DNA from 4 places in the Kitasatospora sp. NPDC089509 genome. Region 4 is predicted to be linked to each of the others. Evidence: riboswitches for the same ligand, from Rfam matches in the RefSeq annotation. Region 4 holds a riboswitch; each other region holds the start of a gene.
What was found. A riboswitch is a leader RNA that binds a small molecule or an ion and turns the genes downstream of it on or off. The one in region 4 is predicted to bind cobalamin.
Positions count from the first base shown of each region.

Region 1: it holds a riboswitch for cobalamin, as region 4 does, so the genes downstream of both, metE (5-methyltetrahydropteroyltriglutamate--homocysteine S-methyltransferase) here and ACIP4P_RS20480 (ribonucleoside-diphosphate reductase subunit alpha) in region 4, are expected to answer to the same signal.
Region 2: it holds a riboswitch for cobalamin, as region 4 does, so the genes downstream of both, thiI (tRNA uracil 4-sulfurtransferase ThiI) here and ACIP4P_RS20480 (ribonucleoside-diphosphate reductase subunit alpha) in region 4, are expected to answer to the same signal.
Region 3: it holds a riboswitch for cobalamin, as region 4 does, so the genes downstream of both, ACIP4P_RS19960 (cobalamin biosynthesis protein) here and ACIP4P_RS20480 (ribonucleoside-diphosphate reductase subunit alpha) in region 4, are expected to answer to the same signal.

Region 1 is NZ_JBIVHS010000001.1:190,687-195,114, forward strand. It holds gene ACIP4P_RS00675 (MFS transporter) at 1-50, shown strand, start outside; gene ACIP4P_RS00680 (cupin domain-containing protein) at 47-439, shown strand; gene ACIP4P_RS00685 (HoxN/HupN/NixA family nickel/cobalt transporter) at 509-1,618, opposite strand; cobalamin riboswitch at 1,837-2,082, shown strand; gene metE (5-methyltetrahydropteroyltriglutamate--homocysteine S-methyltransferase) at 2,243-4,428, shown strand, end outside.
Region 2 is NZ_JBIVHS010000001.1:270,005-274,432, reverse strand. It holds gene ACIP4P_RS01020 (purine-cytosine permease family protein) at 1-165, shown strand, start outside; gene ACIP4P_RS01015 (short-chain fatty acyl-CoA regulator family protein) at 363-1,817, shown strand; cobalamin riboswitch at 1,842-2,078, shown strand; gene thiI (tRNA uracil 4-sulfurtransferase ThiI) at 2,247-3,518, shown strand; gene ACIP4P_RS01005 (bifunctional 2-methylcitrate synthase/citrate synthase) at 3,545-4,428, opposite strand, start outside.
Region 3 is NZ_JBIVHS010000008.1:284,180-288,607, reverse strand. It holds gene ACIP4P_RS19970 (hypothetical protein) at 1-764, opposite strand, end outside; gene ACIP4P_RS19965 (helix-turn-helix domain-containing protein) at 923-1,615, opposite strand; cobalamin riboswitch at 1,810-1,940, shown strand; gene ACIP4P_RS19960 (cobalamin biosynthesis protein) at 2,033-3,148, shown strand; gene ACIP4P_RS19955 (cobyric acid synthase) at 3,145-4,428, shown strand, end outside.
Region 4 is NZ_JBIVHS010000009.1:33,740-38,167, forward strand. It holds gene ACIP4P_RS20480 (ribonucleoside-diphosphate reductase subunit alpha) at 1-1,986, opposite strand, end outside; cobalamin riboswitch at 2,176-2,318, opposite strand; gene ACIP4P_RS20485 (hypothetical protein) at 2,756-3,679, shown strand; gene ACIP4P_RS20490 (glycoside hydrolase family 26 protein) at 3,819-4,428, shown strand, end outside.

The DNA of each region.
Region 1 (4,428 bases), on a different contig from region 4:
TCCGTCCCACCGCTTCCGCGCAACCCCTCCTGGAAGGAACCCACTCGTGACCACCACCCCCATCACCGCCGTCGACCTGTTCGCCTCGGCGCTGCAGATCCGCCCCGACGGCGACGTCCGGGCCGCCGAACGCCGGATGAGCGGCGGGGACGCCGACACCTGGCAGGTCGCCACCTTCCACGTGGAGACCGACGCCGACGTCCACGGCGACCACTGGGAGATGCACCCGGCGGCGGACGAGGCGGTCTGCTGCCTGTCCGGCGGCGTCCGGGTGTACTTCCGCCCGGTCGAGGACGGCGCAGAGGAGGAGACGGTACGGCTGCCGGCCGGCAGTGCCGTCGTCGTCCCGCGCGGCCGCTGGCACCGGCTGGAGCTGGACGCCCCCAGCGACCTGATGTCGATCACCCTGCGCGGTGGGACGAAGCTGGAACGGCGCTGACCGATACGGGGACGGGCCCGGCGGACAGCACGTCCGCCGGGCCCGTACGCATCGTGTGCGCGTCGTGGGTCAGCCGTCGGCGTCGACCCGGGCGGCCCAGCGCTGCTCGACGTTGCTGAAGCGCCAGTAGGCGAGGGCGCAGGCCCAGACCACCACGAACATGCCGACCAGCAGGTAGCCGACGTTGTCCAGGCTGATGTCGGATATCCAGCCGGTGACCGGGTCGGTGAGGTCGAGCTTCTCGTGCAGCACGCTGACCAGCTCGATGGTGCCGATGACGAAGGCGACCGCGATGGAGAGCCCGGTGATGGTGAGGTTGTAGTAGACCTTGCGGACCGGGTTGGAGAACGCCCAGTGGTAGGCGAAGTTCATGAAGGTGCCGTCGAGGGTGTCGAACAGGCTCATGCCGCAGGCGAACAGCAGCGGCAGGCAGATGATCGCGTACCAGGGCAGGCCGGAGGCGGCGCCGGAGCCGGCCATGGCCATCAGGGCGACCTCGGTGGCGGTGTCGAAGCCGAGGCCGAACAGCACGCCGACCGGGTACATCTGGCCGGGGCGGCGGATCGACTTGGTGAGCCGGCCGAGGATGCGGTTCATGAAGCCGCGCTCGTCGAGGTGCTTCTCCAGCTGCTTCTCGTCGAACTGCCCGGCCCGCATGGCCTTGTAGACCCGGTAGATCCCGGCGAGCGCGAACAGGTTGAGCGCGGCGATCAGGTAGAGGAAGGTGCCGGAGACGCTGGTGCCGATGACGCCCAGCCACTGGTGGGTGGTGGACTGGTCGTCCACCAGGGTGCCGACGATCTGGGCGCCGCCGGCCACCAGGGCGGCCATCGCCATCACGATGGTGGAGTGGCCGAGCGCGAACCAGAAGCCGACCGACACCGGCCGCTGGCCGTCGGCCATCAACTTGCGGGTGGTGTTGTCGATCGCGGCGATGTGGTCGGCGTCGAAGGCGTGCCGCATGCCGAGGGTGTAGGCGGTGATGCCGAGTCCGACGCCGAAGGTCTGGGTGCCGATGGTGTAGTGGTTCGGGGCGATCAGCACGAACAGCATGCCGAAGGCGACGACGTGCATCGCGATGATCACGCCGAGCAGGGCGGCGGTGCGGACGGTGTCCCCGCGCTGCCAGCGGGGCGGCAGCGGCAGGGCGGATGACGGCGGTTCTTCGGTGAGGGTCATGCGTGCAGGCCTTTCCAGCTCCTCGATGGGGGCGCCCCCCGGGGAACGCGGGGAACACCGTAGGGGCTCGCTCGTTCCATCGACAAGCGTTCGCAGCTGCGAAAAGGTTGCAATAACGCAAAACCGGGACTTCGGGGACGAAGCGCCGCCGGGGTGACGTCGTCTCACCATGCGGACGATTGAGTGATTCTCTGGCCCGGCCCAGCGGGATTGCCTCTAGGGTGGCCGGTACAGCTGGTTCGCCCCGTCCGCCAGGCGGGGCGTCGTAAGAGGGAACCCGGTGAAGCCGTCCGATCGGCCATTCCGGGACTGCCCCGCAGCGGTGAGCGGGAACGACCGCCGTCATACGCACTGGACCCGGGACGGGTCTGGGAAGCGACGGCCAGTAGGTGTCCGACCTCCGTCTCCACGGAGGACGGTCGTGCCCGCGAGTCCGAAGACCTGCCCGCTGTCCGTGCGCGACCGTGTTCGCGCGCGGCCTTCCGGTGACCTCGAGGGCGGGTCGGCGTACATACCAGGCGGAGCCGTACCCGGGTACGGGCGGTCCGTCCGGTTCGTCACCCCTTCGCGCCTTCGTGCCGTCTCCGGGCACCATGAGGAATCAGGCTCGCGAAGGAGAGTCCCTTGACAGCGAAGTCCGCAGCCGCGGCGACCGTGGCGACCGCTTACGGCTACCCCCGACAGGGCCGTAACCGGGAACTGAAGAAGGCGATCGAGGGGTACTGGAAGGGCGCGGTCACCGCCGAGGCGCTCCAGGCCACCGCCGCCGAACTGCGCCGGGAGAACTGGGCCGCGCTCGCCGAGGCAGGCGTCGGCGAGGTGCCGACCGGTGACTTCTCGTTCTACGACCACGTGCTGGACGCCTCGGTGGCCGTCGGCGCCGTCCCGGCCCGGCACCGGGAGGCGGTCGACGCCGACCCGCTGGACGGCTACTTCGCGATGGCGCGCGGCAACCAGGACGTCGCGCCGCTGGAGATGACCAAGTGGTTCGACACCAACTACCACTACCTGGTCCCGGAGTTGGGCCCGGACACCGCCTTCGCGGCGAACCCGGCCAAGCCGGTCGGCGAACTGCGCGAGGCGCTCGCGCTCGGCCACACCGCCCGGCCGGTGCTGGTCGGCCCGATCACCTACCTGCTGCTCGCCAAGCCCGCCCCCGGGGTGGCCGAGGACTTCCAGCCGATCACCCTGCTGGACCGGCTGCTGCCGGTCTACGCCCAGCTGCTGGCCGAGCTCAAGGCCGCCGGTGCCGAGTGGGTGCAGCTGGACGAGCCCGCCCTGGTGCAGGACCGCACCCCGGCCGAACTCAACGCCGCCGCCCGCGCCTACCGTGAGCTCGGCGCCCTCACCGACCGGCCCAAGCTGCTGGTGGCGAGCTACTTCGACCGCCTCGGCGACGCCCTGCCGGTGCTCGCCAAGGCCCCCGTCGAGGGCCTGGCCCTGGACTTCACCGGCCCGGCCGCGGGCAACCTGGACGACCTCGCCGCGGCCGGGGGCCTGCCCGGCAAGCGCCTGGTCGCGGGCGTCGTCGACGGGCGCAACATCTGGATCAACGACCTGGAGAAGTCGCTGGCCACCCTGGCCACCCTGCTCGGCCTCGCCGAGCGGGTCGACGTCGCCCCGTCCTGCTCCCTGCTGCACGTGCCGATCGACGCCGCCGCCGAGCGCGACATCGACCCGCAGATCGCCCGCTGGCTCGCCTTCGCCAAGCAGAAGGCCGCCGAGGTCGCACTGCTGGCCCGCGGCCTGCGCGAGGGCACCGGCGCGATCACCGCCGAACTCGCCGCCAACCGCGCCGACCTGGCCTCCCGCGCCAACTCGCCGATCACCCACGACCCGGCCGTGCGCGCCCGCACCGCCGCCGTCACCGAGGCCGACGCCCGCCGCGCCCAGGCCTACCCGCAGCGGGCCGAGGCCCAGCGCGCCCGGCTCGCCCTGCCGCTGCTGCCGACCACCACCATCGGCTCCTTCCCGCAGACCACCGAGCTGCGGGTGGCCCGCGCCGACCTGACGGCCGGCCGGATCGACGGTGCGGCCTACCGGGAGCGGATGGAGGCCGAGGTCCGCGAGGTGATCGCCTTCCAGGAGAAGGCCGGCCTGGACGTCCTGGTGCACGGCGAGCCCGAGCGCAACGACATGGTCCAGTACTTCGCCGAGCAGCTCACCGGCTACCTGGCCACCCGGCACGGCTGGGTCCAGTCCTACGGCACCCGCTACGTGCGCCCGCCGGTGCTGGCCGGGGACATCTCCCGCCCGCACCCGATGACGGTCGACTGGTTCCGCTACGCCCAGGACCTCACCGAGCGCCCGGTCAAGGGCATGCTCACCGGCCCGGTCACCATGCTCGCCTGGTCCTTCGTCCGCGACGACCAGCCGCTCGGCGAGACCGCCCGGCAGGTCGCCCTCGCCCTGCGCGACGAGGTCGCCGACCTGGAGGCGGCCGGCGCCGCGGTCGTCCAGGTCGACGAGCCGGCCCTGCGCGAGACCCTGCCGCTGCGGGCCGACGCCCGCCCGGCCTACCTGGACTGGGCCACCGAGTCCTTCCGGCTCGCCACCTCCGGCGTCCGGGCGGACACCCAGATCCACACCCATATGTGCTACGCCGAGTTCGGCGCGATCATGACCGCGATCGACGAGCTCGACGCGGACGTCATCTCCCTGGAGGCGACCCGTTCGCACATGGAGGTCGCCGGAGAGCTGGCCGGGGCCGGCTACCCGCGCGAGGTCGGCCCGGGCGTGTGGGACATCCACTCCCCGCGCATCCCGAGCACCGAGGAGGCCGTCACCCTGCTGCGTGCGGGCCTCGCGGC
Region 2 (4,428 bases), on a different contig from region 4:
TTCGCCGGCCCGTTCTCCGACACCCCGATCGGCCGGTACGGGCTCGCCTGGGCGGCCACCATCGTGATCTCGGCCGTGATCATGGCCGTGCTCCCCACCCCCCGGGAGAACGTCCCCGCCACCACCGGGGCCCCGGTGGAGCAGGACGAGAAGGTCGCCGCCTGACCGCAGGCACCGACCGACACCCCCGGACCGCCCGGTGGCCGACTCAGCCGAGTCGCCACCGGGCGGTCCGGCTTTTCCCTGGCGCTAGGTGGCCCCACCTGCGGATTCCGCACAAGGGCGGGCCCGTTCCTGCGAATACTGCGAACCCGGGGCGGTGGTACCTTCGCAGGAACGGGCAGGAAGGGAAGGGCACGCCCATGGCACGTCCCACCGGGCGGAAGGTCTACGCCCACGCCAAGCTCCGCCGGCTGCGCCGCGAGCACGGCATGAACCAGGTCGAGCTGGCCCGCGAGCTGGGGATCTCGACCAGCTACCTCAACCAGATCGAGCACAGCCAGCGCCCGCTGACCGCCGCCGTGCTGCTGCGGATCTCCGAGGTGTTCGGGGTCGACCCGGAGTTCTTCTCCGAGGCCGAGGAGGAGCGCCTCGGCACCGATCTGCGCACCGCGCTCGCCGACGAGGCCTGCGGCGGCGGGGTCCCCGCGGAGGAGATCACCGAGGTCAGCCGGGACCACCCGGAACTGGCCCGGGCCCTGGTCGCCCTGCACCGCAGCTACCGCGCGGCCCTCGCCCGGGTCGCCGACCTGGGCGAACCGGGTGGCGGCGCCATCGGCGGGGCCATCCGCCCGGCCGAACCCCACGACGAGGTCCGGGACTTCTTCTACGCCCACCACAACCACATCGCCGCCCTGGACGAGGCCGCGGAGCGCACCGCGCACCAGCTGGCGACCAGCACCGCGGGCCGCACCGCCGCCGCGCTGGCCACCCGGCTCGCCGAGCGGCACGGCGTCCGGGTGGTCGAGGCGGACCAGCGGCGGGCCGCCGACCTGCGCCGGTACGACCCGGCGACCGGCGCGCTGCACCTCTCCCCGTGGCTAACCGACGGCCGCCGCGCCTTCCAACTCGCCACCCAGCTAGCCCTGTTGGAGCACCGGCCGCTGCTCGACACACTGCTGGCGGCGGCCGAACCCGACCTCACCTCTCCGCAGGCCGTCGACCTGGCCCGGATCGGCCTGGCCAACTACTTCGCCGGCGCGCTGCTGATGCCCTACACCGCCTTCCACGCCGCCGCCGAGGAACTCCGCTACGACATCGAGCTGCTCCGGGCCCGCTTCGGCGTCGGCTTCGAGACGGTCTGCCACCGGCTGAGCACCCTGCAACGCCCCGGCCGGCGCGGGGTGCCGTTCTCCTTCCTGCGCGCCGACCGGGCCGGGAACATCTCCAAGCGCCAGTCCGCCACCGACTTCCACTTCTCCCGGCTGGGCGGCACCTGCCCGCTGTGGACGGTCTACGAGGCCTTCTCCTCGCCCGGCCGGGTCCTCACCCAGGTCGCCGAGATGCCCGACGGCAAGCGCTACTTCTGGATCGCCCGGACCGTCTCGCACGGCGGCCACGGGCACCGCGCGCCGCGCAGCGAGTTCGCCGTCGCGCTCGGCTGCGAGCTGCGCCACGCCCACCGGCTGGTCTACGCCGAGGGCATCGCGCCGAACGCGCCCGGCGCGGCCACCCCGATCGGGCTGGGCTGCCGGATCTGCGAACGCCGGGACTGCGCCCAGCGGGCCCGGCCGCCGGCGGGCGGACGGCTGCTGGTCGACCCCGACCGGCGCGGCCGGGTGCCCTACCCCGTGCTGGCCGACGGCCCCGAGGCCTGAGCCGGGGCAGGACCGCCCCGCCTGTAGGGTTGATCCGCTGGTGGTTCACCGGGCGCCCCGCGCTCCCGGGGAGGCAAGAGGGAACCCGGTGACGCCGTTCACACGGCCAGTCCGGGACTGCCCCGCAGCGGTGAGCGGGAACGACCGCCGTCATCCGCACTGGGCCCGGGAAACGGGCCCGGGAAGCGACGGCCAGTAGGCGTCCTCCCCGGGAGGACCGGCCCGCGAGTCCGAAGACCTGCCACCGGTGCGCACGCCGAACGGCGGCGTGCGCGCTCCGGGGCCCCGAGGGAGGGCCGCGTGGCCCTCGTACGGACCCCCGGTCCGGCGGGTCCGTCCGTCGGACCGCCGCCCGGACGCCGCTGCGCGCGCCGCCGTCCTCCCCGCTCGGAGCGACACCGGGACCACTGGGACGACTGGGACTTCTGTATGGACCACCTGACCGACGGCGCACGGCTGCCCTCGCCACGCGGCGCCACCGAGCCCTACGGGCCCTGCGTGCTGCTCAAACACGGCGAGGTGGTCCTCAAGGGCCGCAACCGCCAGCGCTTCGTCCAGCGGCTGGAGGACAACCTGCGGGTCGCGCTGCGCGGGATAGGCGGCTCGACCTGGATCCGGACCCCGCACACCATCACCGTGCTCGGCGGGCAGGTGCCGGTCGAGGACCTGGTGGCCCGGGCCCGCACGGTGATCGGGTTCAACGCGGTCGAGCCGGCCCTGCGGGTGCCCAGCACGCTGGAATCCGTTGAGGCCAACGCCCTGACGGTGCTCGGCGACGCCTGCGCCGGACGCGCCACCACCGGCTTCGCCGTCCGGGTCCGGCGCCGGGACAAGGGCTTCGCCCTGACCTCCACCCAGCTGGAGCGCCACCTCGGCGCGTTCCTCCAGCCGCGGATCCCCGGACTGCGGGTCGACCTGACCGCGCCCGACGTCACCCTGACCGTCGAGATCGAGCACCGTGAGACCTATCTGTCCGCCGAGCGCCACCCCGGGCTGAGCGGGCTGCCGGTCGGCTCCAGCGGACGGGCGCTGGTGCTGCTGTCCGGCGGCTACGACTCGCCGGTCGCCGCGCACCGGGCCATGCGGCGCGGACTGGCCTGCGACTTCGTGCACTTCAGCGGCGCGCCGTACACCAACCCCTCCTCGGTCTACAAGGCGTACGCCCTGGCCCGGGAGCTCAACCGCTACCAACCGCCCGGCGAGCTGCACGTGGTCTCCCTCGGCAAGGCCCAGAAGCAGCTGGCCGTCGCGGGCGCCGGGCGCCTCCAGGTGGTCGCCCAGCGTCGGCTGATGGTGCGCACCGCCTGCGCCCTGGCCGGCGCCACCGGCGCCCAGGCCCTGGTCACCGGCGACAGCCTCGGCCAGGTCGCCAGCCAGACCCTCGCCAACCTGGCCGCCGTGGACCAGGCCGCCACGCTGCCGGTGCTGCGCCCGCTGATCGGCTGGGAGAAGCAGGAGATCATCGACCAGGCCCGGGCGCTCGGCACGGCGGAGATCTCCGTCCTGCCGGACGAGGACTGCTGCAGCCTGCTCGCCCCGCCCCAGGTCAGCACCGGGGCGCGGCTGGGCCAGCTGCGGGCCGTGGAGAAGCGCCTCGACCTGGACGAGGTGGTCGAGGCGCTGCTCACGAACGTGCAGGTGATGCGGCCCGGCCAGGAGGACGACGCGGCACCGGCCGTCACCTGTTCCGTCCCCTCCTGAGCCCCGGCCGGGCCGGACGGGCCTGACTACACGGCGGCCGGTACCGCCCGCTGGCCCGGACCGTCGTACTGGGCCAGCGGGCGGATCAGGGCGTTGTGGGCGAGCTGTTCGGTGATGTGGGCGGTCCACCCGGTGATCCGGCTCATCACGAAGATCGGGGTGAACACCGGGGTGTCGAAGCCCATCAGGTGGTAGGCCAGCCCGGCCGGGTAGTCGAGGTTGGGGTGGATGCCCTTGCGTTCCAGCATCGCCCGGCGCAGCGCGGCGTGCAGGGCGGCCAGCCGGGTGGCCTCGGGGTCGGCCGAGTGCTCGACCAGCCGGTCCAGGGCGGCCTGCATGATCGGGACCCGGGAGTCGCCGTGCTTGTAGACGCGGTGGCCGAAGCCCATGATCTTCCGCTGGGCGGCCAGCGCCCCGTCCAGCCAGTCGGCGGCGCGGGCCGGGTCGCCGATCTCGTCCAGCATGTGCATCACCGCCTCGTTGGCGCCGCCGTGCAGCGGGCCCTTGAGCGCGCCGATCGCGGCGGTGACGGCGCTGTAGAGGTCGGACAGGGTGGAGGTGACCACCCGGGCGGTGAACGTCGAGGCGTTGAAGCTGTGTTCGGCGTACAGCACCAGCGAGATCTCGAAGCAGCGCACCACCTCGGGGGCGGGCACCGTGCCGAAGCACATGTGGAAGAAGTTCTCGGCGTAGCCGAGTTCCGGGTCGGGGGCGATCGGGTCCAGGCCGCGGCGGCGGCGCTGGTCGGCGGCGACCACGGTGGGCAGTTTCGCCAGCAGGGTCAGGGACTTGGCGAGGTGGGGGGCCGGGCGGCCGTCGTCCTCGGTGGGGTCCTCGGCGCCGAAGAAGCTGACGGCGGTGCGCAGCACGTCCATCGGGTGGCAGGTCTCGGGCAGCTTGGCCAGCAGTT
Region 3 (4,428 bases), on a different contig from region 4:
ACGATGCCGCGGACCGCCTGGGCCCAGGCCGACCGGGCCGCCGCCTGCAGGACCATGGTTGCGCCCACCGACCAGCCGTAGAGGATCACCCGGCCCGCCCCGCTGTCGAGCGCCAGCCGCACCGCCGACTCGACGTCCCGCCACTCCGTCTCGCCGAAGTGGCTGAGGCCGTCCGGCGAGGCGGGGGCGCCCTCGTCGCCGCGGTAGGTGACGGACAGCACCGGCAGGCCCAGGCGGTGCAGCACCGGCAGGACCGGGAGGGTCTGCTGGCGGTCCGCCTCGGGCCCGTGCACCAGGATCACCCAGGTGCCGCGCGTGCCGTCGACCCGCCAGGCGGGGAGCGGGCCCAGCTCGCCCTCGGCGGCGGTGTCGGTGAAGGACAGGCCGAGCGCCCGGGTCGGATCGCCCAGGTGCACCCGCGGCGTGAAGCGGACCTCGGTGCCGGGGACGAGGGTGCCCCGGTCGGCCCGGACCAGCCGACGGGTGACGCCCTGCTCGTCGCGGTGCAGGATCTCCTCGACCACCGCGTGCCCGCCGTCCTCCCACTCCACGGCCCAGCGGCCCGGCCGCAGGCTCTCGGGGCGCCGGTTGAAGGTGACCCGGCCGGCCGCCAGGCTCTGCACCAGCACCGGCCCGGACTCCGATCCCCCGGCCCCCGGCCCCGCCCCCGGCCGGACCATCCGCTCCGAGGCCCGGCGGCCGATCACCAACACGGCCGCCCCCGCGGCGGCGGCCGCCACGACGGCTGCGGTTCCCCAACGCATCTCGATCCCCGCTCTGTTTCACGCACCGGACGGTTTTCGAGCACCAGTCCACCGGCGCACCGCACCCCCGGCCACCGGGCTGGCCCGTCCGGGGGACGGGGACGGGAGGGGAAGGGAGGGGACGGCGGGTGGGAGGGGACGGGAGGCGGCGGGCCGGGTCAGACGGGGACGGCGGGGTCCCGGGTGCTGAGGAGCTGCCAGAAGCGGGGGGTGAGGGGTGGGGTGGCGGTGCGGGGACCGGCCGTGGCGCCCCAGTAGGTGGGGGCGTGGTGCTCCTGGTGGAGGACCGGGAGGACGGCCGCCAGATCGGCTTCGGGGACGGGGACGAGGCGGGCGATCGGGCGCAGCTGGGACTGCCAGCGGCCGGTCACGCACTGCCGCAGGAGGCGGTCGAGGGCCTCGCCGCGGCCGGTGGCCTCGACCAGCTCGGTGAGCCGCAGGCCCAGGGCCTGGGCGAGGGCGTGGGTCTGGTCCGGCTCGCCGTCCCAGTGGCCGGTCAGTTCGGCCCGCCGGTAGTCGGCCGGCGCCATGCCGACCCGCTCGGCGACGGTCTCCTGGGTGAGCTCGCGGGCCAGCCGGTGGTCGCGCAGGCTCGTCGGCCGGCCGTCCATCAGCTCGGCGACGGGGCACCAGAGGGCGCGGGCCAGCGCGATCAGCTCGGCCTCGCCGGGCCGCGACCCGCCGAGCTCCCAGGCGAGGACGTGACCGGGGAGCAGCCGCACCCCGTGCGCGGCCATCCCCTCGGCGACCTGCTCGGGGGTCAGCCCGAGGCCGGCCCGGTGGGCGCGGGCGGCGCCGGGCGCGAACGGCACCGGGGCGGGGGCGACGGCGGGTGGCTTTCTGCGGCGCATGGCCCGAACCGTAGGCGCGGCCGGCGCGACGCCCCCAGCCGCCGAACGCACGAAGCCGGGCCGGTCGGGCCGCCGCCGCGCTGGGCGATCGCACAGGCCCGGAGCGGGCCGTTCCTGTGACCAACCCCTCCGTGACCTCGGTTGACTCCCGGATCGGGCCCGTGATGGGATCCTGGGGCCAAACGGAGGCATGGAGAGGAAGCCGGTGCGAGTCCGGCGCGGTCCCGCCACTGTCACCGGGGAGCACGCCCGGAAATGCCACGGTGGTCCGTCAGGAGCCGCTGGAAGGCCCGGGGGTGCGTCCGACCCGGAAGCCAGGAGACTCTCGCCCCCGGTACGTCGATCCAGGGCGCGGACCCTGAGTGAGGACACCCACGCGATGCGCGCTGCCCCGCCGGACCCCGACCACCCGCTGCCGTGCGCCCGCTGACCCGCGCCGCCGCCTTCGCGCTGGGGGCCGTCGCGGGCTACGCCGCCGACGCCCGGTTCGCCGACCCGCGCCGCGGCCACCCGGTCGCCCTGTTCGGCAGCGCCGCGACCCGCCTGGAGCGGCGCCTGTGGCGCGACGACCGCGCCGCCGGGGCGGCGTACACCGCGCTGTGCGTGGGCACGGTCGCGGCCGGGGCGCTGGCCCTGGACCGTACGGTCGGCCGGCACCCCCTGGGCCGGGCCGCGCTGGCCGCCGCGGCGACCTGGACGGTGCTCGGCGGCACCTCGCTGACCCGGGAGGCGCGCACCATCGGCCGGTCGCTCGCCGCGGGCGATCTGACGGCGGCCCGGGAGCGGCTGCCGCACCTGTGCGGGCGGGATCCGAGCGCGCTGGACGGGCCGCAGATCGCCCGCGCGGTGGTCGAGTCGGTGGCCGAGAACACCGCCGACGCCGTGGTGAACGCGCTGACCTGGGGCGCCCTGGCGGGCACGCCGGGGCTGCTGGCCTTCCGCGCGGTGAACACCCTGGACGCCATGGTCGGCCACCGCTCGCCCCGCTACGCCCGGTTCGGCTGGGCGTCGGCCCGGCTGGACGACGTCGCGGGCTGGCCGGGCGCCCGGCTGACCGCACTGCTGACGGTGGCCGCCGCGCCCGAACCGCGGACCGCCTGGCGGGTGTGGCGCCGGGACGGCTCCGCGCATCCGAGCCCGAACGCGGGCCAGGCCGAGTCGGCGTTCGCGGGCGCGGTGGGCGTGCGGCTGGGCGGGACTCTTCGGTACCCGCACGAGCCGAAGGGCGCGCCGGAGCCGAAAGCGACGAGCGACAAGCGACCGACGCAGGAGGGAGCGCCGGAGCGTGGGGGCACCTCCCGGCCGCCAGGCTGGGGGAGACCGTCGGCTCCGGGTCAGGAGCGCCCGGAGGCGAGTGCGGAGCCGACTGCCCGAGTGGAGCACCGGCCGGTGCTGGGGGCGGAGCTGCGGCCCGTGACGGTGGACGACATCGAACGGGCCTGCGCGCTGTCCCGGCGGGTGGGCGTGCTGGCGCTGGGTACGTCCGTCGCGGGGCATCTGGCGATCCGTCTGTGGAGGAGGGGCACGGCATGAGCAACGCGCTGCTGGTCGCGGGAACGACCTCGGACGCGGGCAAGAGCGTGGTGACGGCCGGGATCTGCCGTTGGCTGGTCCGGCAGGGGGTGCGGGTCGCGCCGTTCAAGGCGCAGAACATGTCGCTGAACTCCTTCGTCACCGCCGACGGCGCCGAGATCGGCCGGGCCCAGGCGATGCAGGCGCAGGCCGCCCGGGTGGAGCCGGAGGCGGCGATGAACCCGGTGCTGCTGAAGCCCGGCGCGAACGGCCGCAGCCAGGTGGTGCTGCTCGGCAGGGCGGTCGCCGAGGTGGGCGCGCTGGACTACCGGGAGCGCAAGCCCGTCCTGCTGGAGCGCGCCCTGGAGTGCCTGGCGGACCTGCGGGCCCGCTACGACGTGGTGGTCTGCGAGGGCGCCGGGTCGCCCGCCGAGATCAACCTGCGCGACCGGGACATCGCCAACATGGGCCTGGCCACGGCCGCCGCGCTGCCGGTGGTGGTGGTCGGGGACATCGACCGCGGCGGGGTGTTCGCGGCGATGTACGGGACGCTGGCGCTGCTGTCGGCGGAGGACCAGCGGCACGTGGCGGGCTGGTTCGTCAACAAGTTCCGCGGCGACGCCCGGCTGTTGGCGCCCGGGCTGGAGATGCTGCGCGAGCTGACCGGCCGGCCGGTGCTGGGCACCCTGCCGATGCTGCCGGGGCTGTGGCTGGACGCCGAGGACTCGCTGGACCTGTCCACCGTGGCGGACCGGGCGGACGGGCCCGGCCCGCTCGGGGCGGACGTGCTGCGGGTGGCCGTGGTGCGCTTCCCCCGGCTGTCCAACTTCACCGACCTGGACGCGCTGGCGCAGGAGCCGGGCGTGCTGGTGCGCTGGGTGACCCGGCCGGAGGAGCTGGCCGACGCCGACCTGGTGGTGCTGCCCGGCACCCGGGCCACCGTGGCCGACCTGGCCTGGCTGCGCGAGCGCGGCCTGGAGCCGACGCTGAAGGCGCGGGCGGCGGCCGGGCTGCCGATCCTCGGGGTGTGCGGCGGCTACCAGATGCTGGCGCGCTCGATCGAGGACGAGGTGGAGTCCGGGGCCGGGACGGTCGACGGGCTCGGGCTGCTGCCGACGCACGTCCGCTTCGGCGTCGAGAAGGTGCTGGCACGGCCGGTCGGCATGGCCTACGGGCAGCGGGTCGAGGGCTACGAGATCCACCACGGGGTCGTCTCCGTGGAGGGCGGCGAGGCGTTCTTCTCCGATGACCGCGGGCAGGGCCTGGAGGGCTGCCGGGTCGGCCCGGTCCTGGGCACCACC
Region 4 (4,428 bases):
GACGCCGAGCTCCTTGAGCTCGCGCACCAGGTACGGGTTGACCTGGAGGAACTCGCCGGAGAGCGTCTCGCGCTTGAACAGGTTGGACACCTGCGGCTCGATGCACTCGTACACGCCGGCGATGGACGCGATGGTCGCGGTCGGGGCGATCGCGAGCAGCAGCGAGTTGCGCAGGCCGGTCTCGGCGATCCGGGCGCGCAGCGCGGTCCAGCGGTCGGCCCACTGCGGGGCGGCCGTCGGGAAGTGGTCGATGTGCAGCTCGCCGCGGGCGGCGCGGGTCTCGCCGTACGCCTCGTGGCGGCCGAGCTGCTCGGCCAGGTCGGCGGAGCGCTCGTAGGCGGTGAGCATGATGCGCTCGGAGATCATCGTGGACAGCTGCTTGGCCTCGGCCGAGTCGAAGTCGAGCCGCAGCTTGAAGAAGACGTCCTGGAGGCCCATCACGCCGAGGCCGACCGGCCGCCAGCGGGAGTTGGAGGTGCCCGCTTCGACCGTCGGGTAGAAGTTGATGTCCACCACGCGGTCGAGGAAGGTGACGGCGGTGCGCACGGTGGCGTCCAGCCGCTCCCAGTCCATGGCGTTGATCAGGTCGTCGGCGGAGGCGCCGGCGGCCACGTGGGCGCCGAGGTTGACCGAGCCGAGGTTGCAGACGGCGGTCTCGGAGTCGTCCGTGACCTCCAGGATCTCGGTGCACAGGTTGGAGGAGTGCACCGTGCGGCCCGGCAGGGCGGTCTGGTTGGCGGCCCGGTTGGAGGCGTCCTTGAAGGTCATCCAGCCGTTGCCGGTCTGCGCGAGGGTGCGCATCATGCGGGCGTAGAGGGTCTGCGCCGGGATGGTGCGGACGGCCTTGCCGGCCAGCTCGGCCTTGACGTAGGCCTCGTCGAACTCGGCGCCCCAGAGGTCGACCAGCTCGGGCACGTCGGCCGGGGAGAACAGCGACCAGTCGGCGTTGGCGTTCACGCGGCGCATGAACTCGTCCGGGATCCAGTGCGCCAGGTTGAGGTTGTGGGTGCGGCGGGCCTCTTCGCCGGTGTTGTCGCGGAGCTCCAGGAACTCCTCGATGTCGGCGTGCCAGGTCTCCAGGTAGACGCAGGCCGCGCCCTTGCGGCGGCCGCCCTGGTTGACGGCGGCGACCGAGGAGTCGAGGGTGCGCAGGAACGGCACGATGCCGTTGGACTTGCCGTTGGTGCCGCGGATCAGGCTGCCGCGCGAGCGGATGCGCGAGTAGGACAGGCCGATGCCGCCGGCGTGCTTGGACAGCCGGGCGATCTGCGCGTAGCGGTTGTAGATCGAGTCCAGGTTGTCCAGCGGCGAGTCCAGCAGGTAGCAGCTGGACATCTGCGGGTGCCGGGTGCCGGAGTTGAAGAGCGTCGGCGAGGAGGTCAGGTACTCCAGGCGGCTCATCAGGCCGTACAGCTCGGACACCTCGCGCACGGACTGCTCGGTGTCACCGACCGCCAGGCCGCAGGCGACGCGGAGCAGGAAGTGCTGCGGGGTCTCGATCACCTTGCGGGTGATCGGGTGGCGCAGCAGGTAGCGGGACTGCACGGTGCGCAGGCCGAAGTACTCGAACCGGTCGTCGCCCTTGGCGTCGATCAGGGCGTCCAGGGCGGCGGCGTGCTTGGCGACGAACGCGGCGGTGGTGTCGCCGATCAGGCCCTCGGCGTGGCCGACGGCGATCGAGGCGGCGAAGGTGGTGGAACCCTGGCTGTTCGCCTCGTCGACGATCTCCAGGGCGAGCAGGCGGGCCGCGAGCTTCGAGTACTGGGGGTCCTCGGCGATCATCGACGCGGCGGCGTCCACGGCCAGCCCGCGGAGCTCGGCGAAGTCCGAGCCGGCGTGGCGGCCGCGCAGCGCGGCGGCGGCGACATGGCCGGGGTCGACCTCGGTGAGGTCGACGCTGCGGTCGGTGAGCAGCCGCAGGAGCGCGCCGCCGGGGTCGGCGACCGTCGGGTCGACAAAGGCGGTACCGGTGCCCTGGGCGGGCAGGGTGACTGAGGCAGCGGTGGTCAAGGCGCTCTCTCCTGGCGGCGATCGGCGGCGTGATCGGGGTCACCCGGGCCGATCTGGGCAGGGGAGCACGGCGCGAACGCAAACGACGTCGCGAGAGGTGTCTCCCCGGCCCGCCCGCGAGGCCCGGAGGGGTCGTACTGGTGCTTGTGCGGCCTCTGCGGGAGGGCCGTGCGCACGCTGGTCGGCAGGTACTCGGACTCGCGGCGCGGCTCCTGGAGCCGCCCGCACACCGCTGCGGGGCAGTCCCGGATTCGCACCGGGTTCCCCTGCATCGACAGCAGAAGCGAGCATACATGTAGTGGCATCTCTCCGATGCGACACCACATGTAGTGCGGCGTGGCGTGTTGGAGCGATGACCGGTGGTGTCGGGCGAGGGGCCTTGCGGCGCTTGGCGGGAGGCCTCGCAGAGGCGGCCGGAGGCCCGGGTGAGGCCGCCGGGAAGCCCGGTCGTGTGTACGGGACGCCCCGGTCCGCGCCGACGGCGTCCCGGTTCCGGCACGGAATGGTCACCGGGCGGATCGGCGGTCGGGCGCATGCCCTACGATCTGGGCGCATGAGCGACGGAACTGGCGTACCTGGGCACGGGCCGCAGGGAACGTCTCCCGCCGGGCCGGGGGGCGCACGGAATCAGCAGCCGGTGGTACCGGGACCGGTGCCGCCGCCGAGCGGGGGCTTCGGCCCGCCGCCGCCCTCGTACGGGCCGGTGGCGCCGTCCGGGCAGCCGCTTCCCCAGCCCGTTCCTCCGGTGCCGCAGCCGCAGGCCCAGCCGCCGCAGCCGCAGTCGCAGGCCCAGCCGCAGTGGCAGCAGCAGCCCCAGCCCCCGCAGCCCGTTCCGACGCAGCGCGCCGAGCCCGACTGGGCGGCGCTGGCGGACCGCAACGAGGCCGAGGGCAAGCGCAAGCGCAGGCTCAAGGTGATCGGCATCGTCGCCGCGGTCGTCGTGGTGGGTGGCCTGGCCGCGGGCGGCGCGGTGCTGCTCCAGGGCAAGAAGGACGACGGTGAGAAGGCGGTCGCGGGCCAGACCTCGACCGCCTCCGGTCGGCCCACGGCCACGCCGTCGAGCCCGTCCGGGAGCCCGGGGGGACAGTCCGGCCAGACGGACGACCCGTCGAAGCCGATCTGGGAGGCCACGACCGACCCGGCGCCGCAGGACGCGGGCGTGCTGTTCTCCGCGCAGCAGCTGACGATCAACGGCGCGGCCTGGAACCGGACCATGGTCGCGCTGGACCAGCCGTGCTGGGACGGCAATTCGACGACCGGCGGGCTCGGCAAGGTGCTCGGTGACCAGGGGTGCCAGAAGGTGCTCCGGGCGACGTACGTCTCCGGCGACAGCGCGGTGACCGTCGGCGTGGCCGTCTTCGATCACAAGATCCAGGCCGAGACCGCGATGAAGAACTACGCCGGCCAGCTCAAGGGTCTGCCGGCCGCCGGCGCCCCGGCCTTCTGCGCCAACCCCGGCTGCACCAATACCCACAACAGCCTCGGCCGGTACGCCTACTTCACGGTCGAGGGCTCGGCGAAGGGCGGCAACAACCCCGACGCCACGGCGACCGCGGCGGCCTCCGGATTCTCCGAGTACGTGAAGGGCCAGCTGCTGCAGCGCGCCAAGGCCGCGGGCTCCGCCGCGCCGGGAGCGCAGGGCACGCCGCCCCCGGCTCCGGCGGGCTGACCTCCCCCGACGCCCCGGTCCCGGCGGATTCGTTCGCGGGGGCCGGGGGAGTGTGACAGGCTCTCGGGCAGTCATTCGTACGCGTGTTCCGGTTGGGTCCGTGGGGGTCGGTACCGGCGAGCAACCGGAGGAGTGGTCCGTGGCGCTGCCCAGTGCCCTGCGCGGCAAGCCCGCCGTCCTGGCCGTGGCCGGGGCGGTCGTCGCGACCGGCGCATTCGTGCTGCTGGGTCGCGACGGGCGGACCGACCGGAGCGACGTCGAACAGCCCTCCCGCGCACCGGTGTCGGTGGGCGCGCCCGGACGCACCCTGCCGCCGGACGTGGGCCGGGACCTGCTGGCCCGGGATCCGCGGGCCTCGCCGAACGCCCGCGCCGTCGACCAGTTCCTGACCGACCTGGAGAGCCAGGCCCGCACCGGGAAGAGCGGCGGGACGGTGATCGGCCAGCACGTCGAGGCGCACAACGAGCGCAACAACCCGGAGTACGGCGACTATCGCGGCACCAAGCAGGTCGGCTACTACTACCGGAAGGCCGCCGACATCACCGGCAAGCTGCCGGGCTTCGTCGAGACCGACCTCGGCCCCGGCTACGGCCAGAGCGCCTGGGGCGTCGGCAACCCGCGCTCCTACTCGGCCGGCCGCTGGCCCACCTGCCGACCCGGCTGGCAGTACACCGACGACGCCGTCGACCTGCTGGCCGCGGTCTGGTCCGGCCACCCACGCGCCGACGACGGCACCTACGGCACCTCCG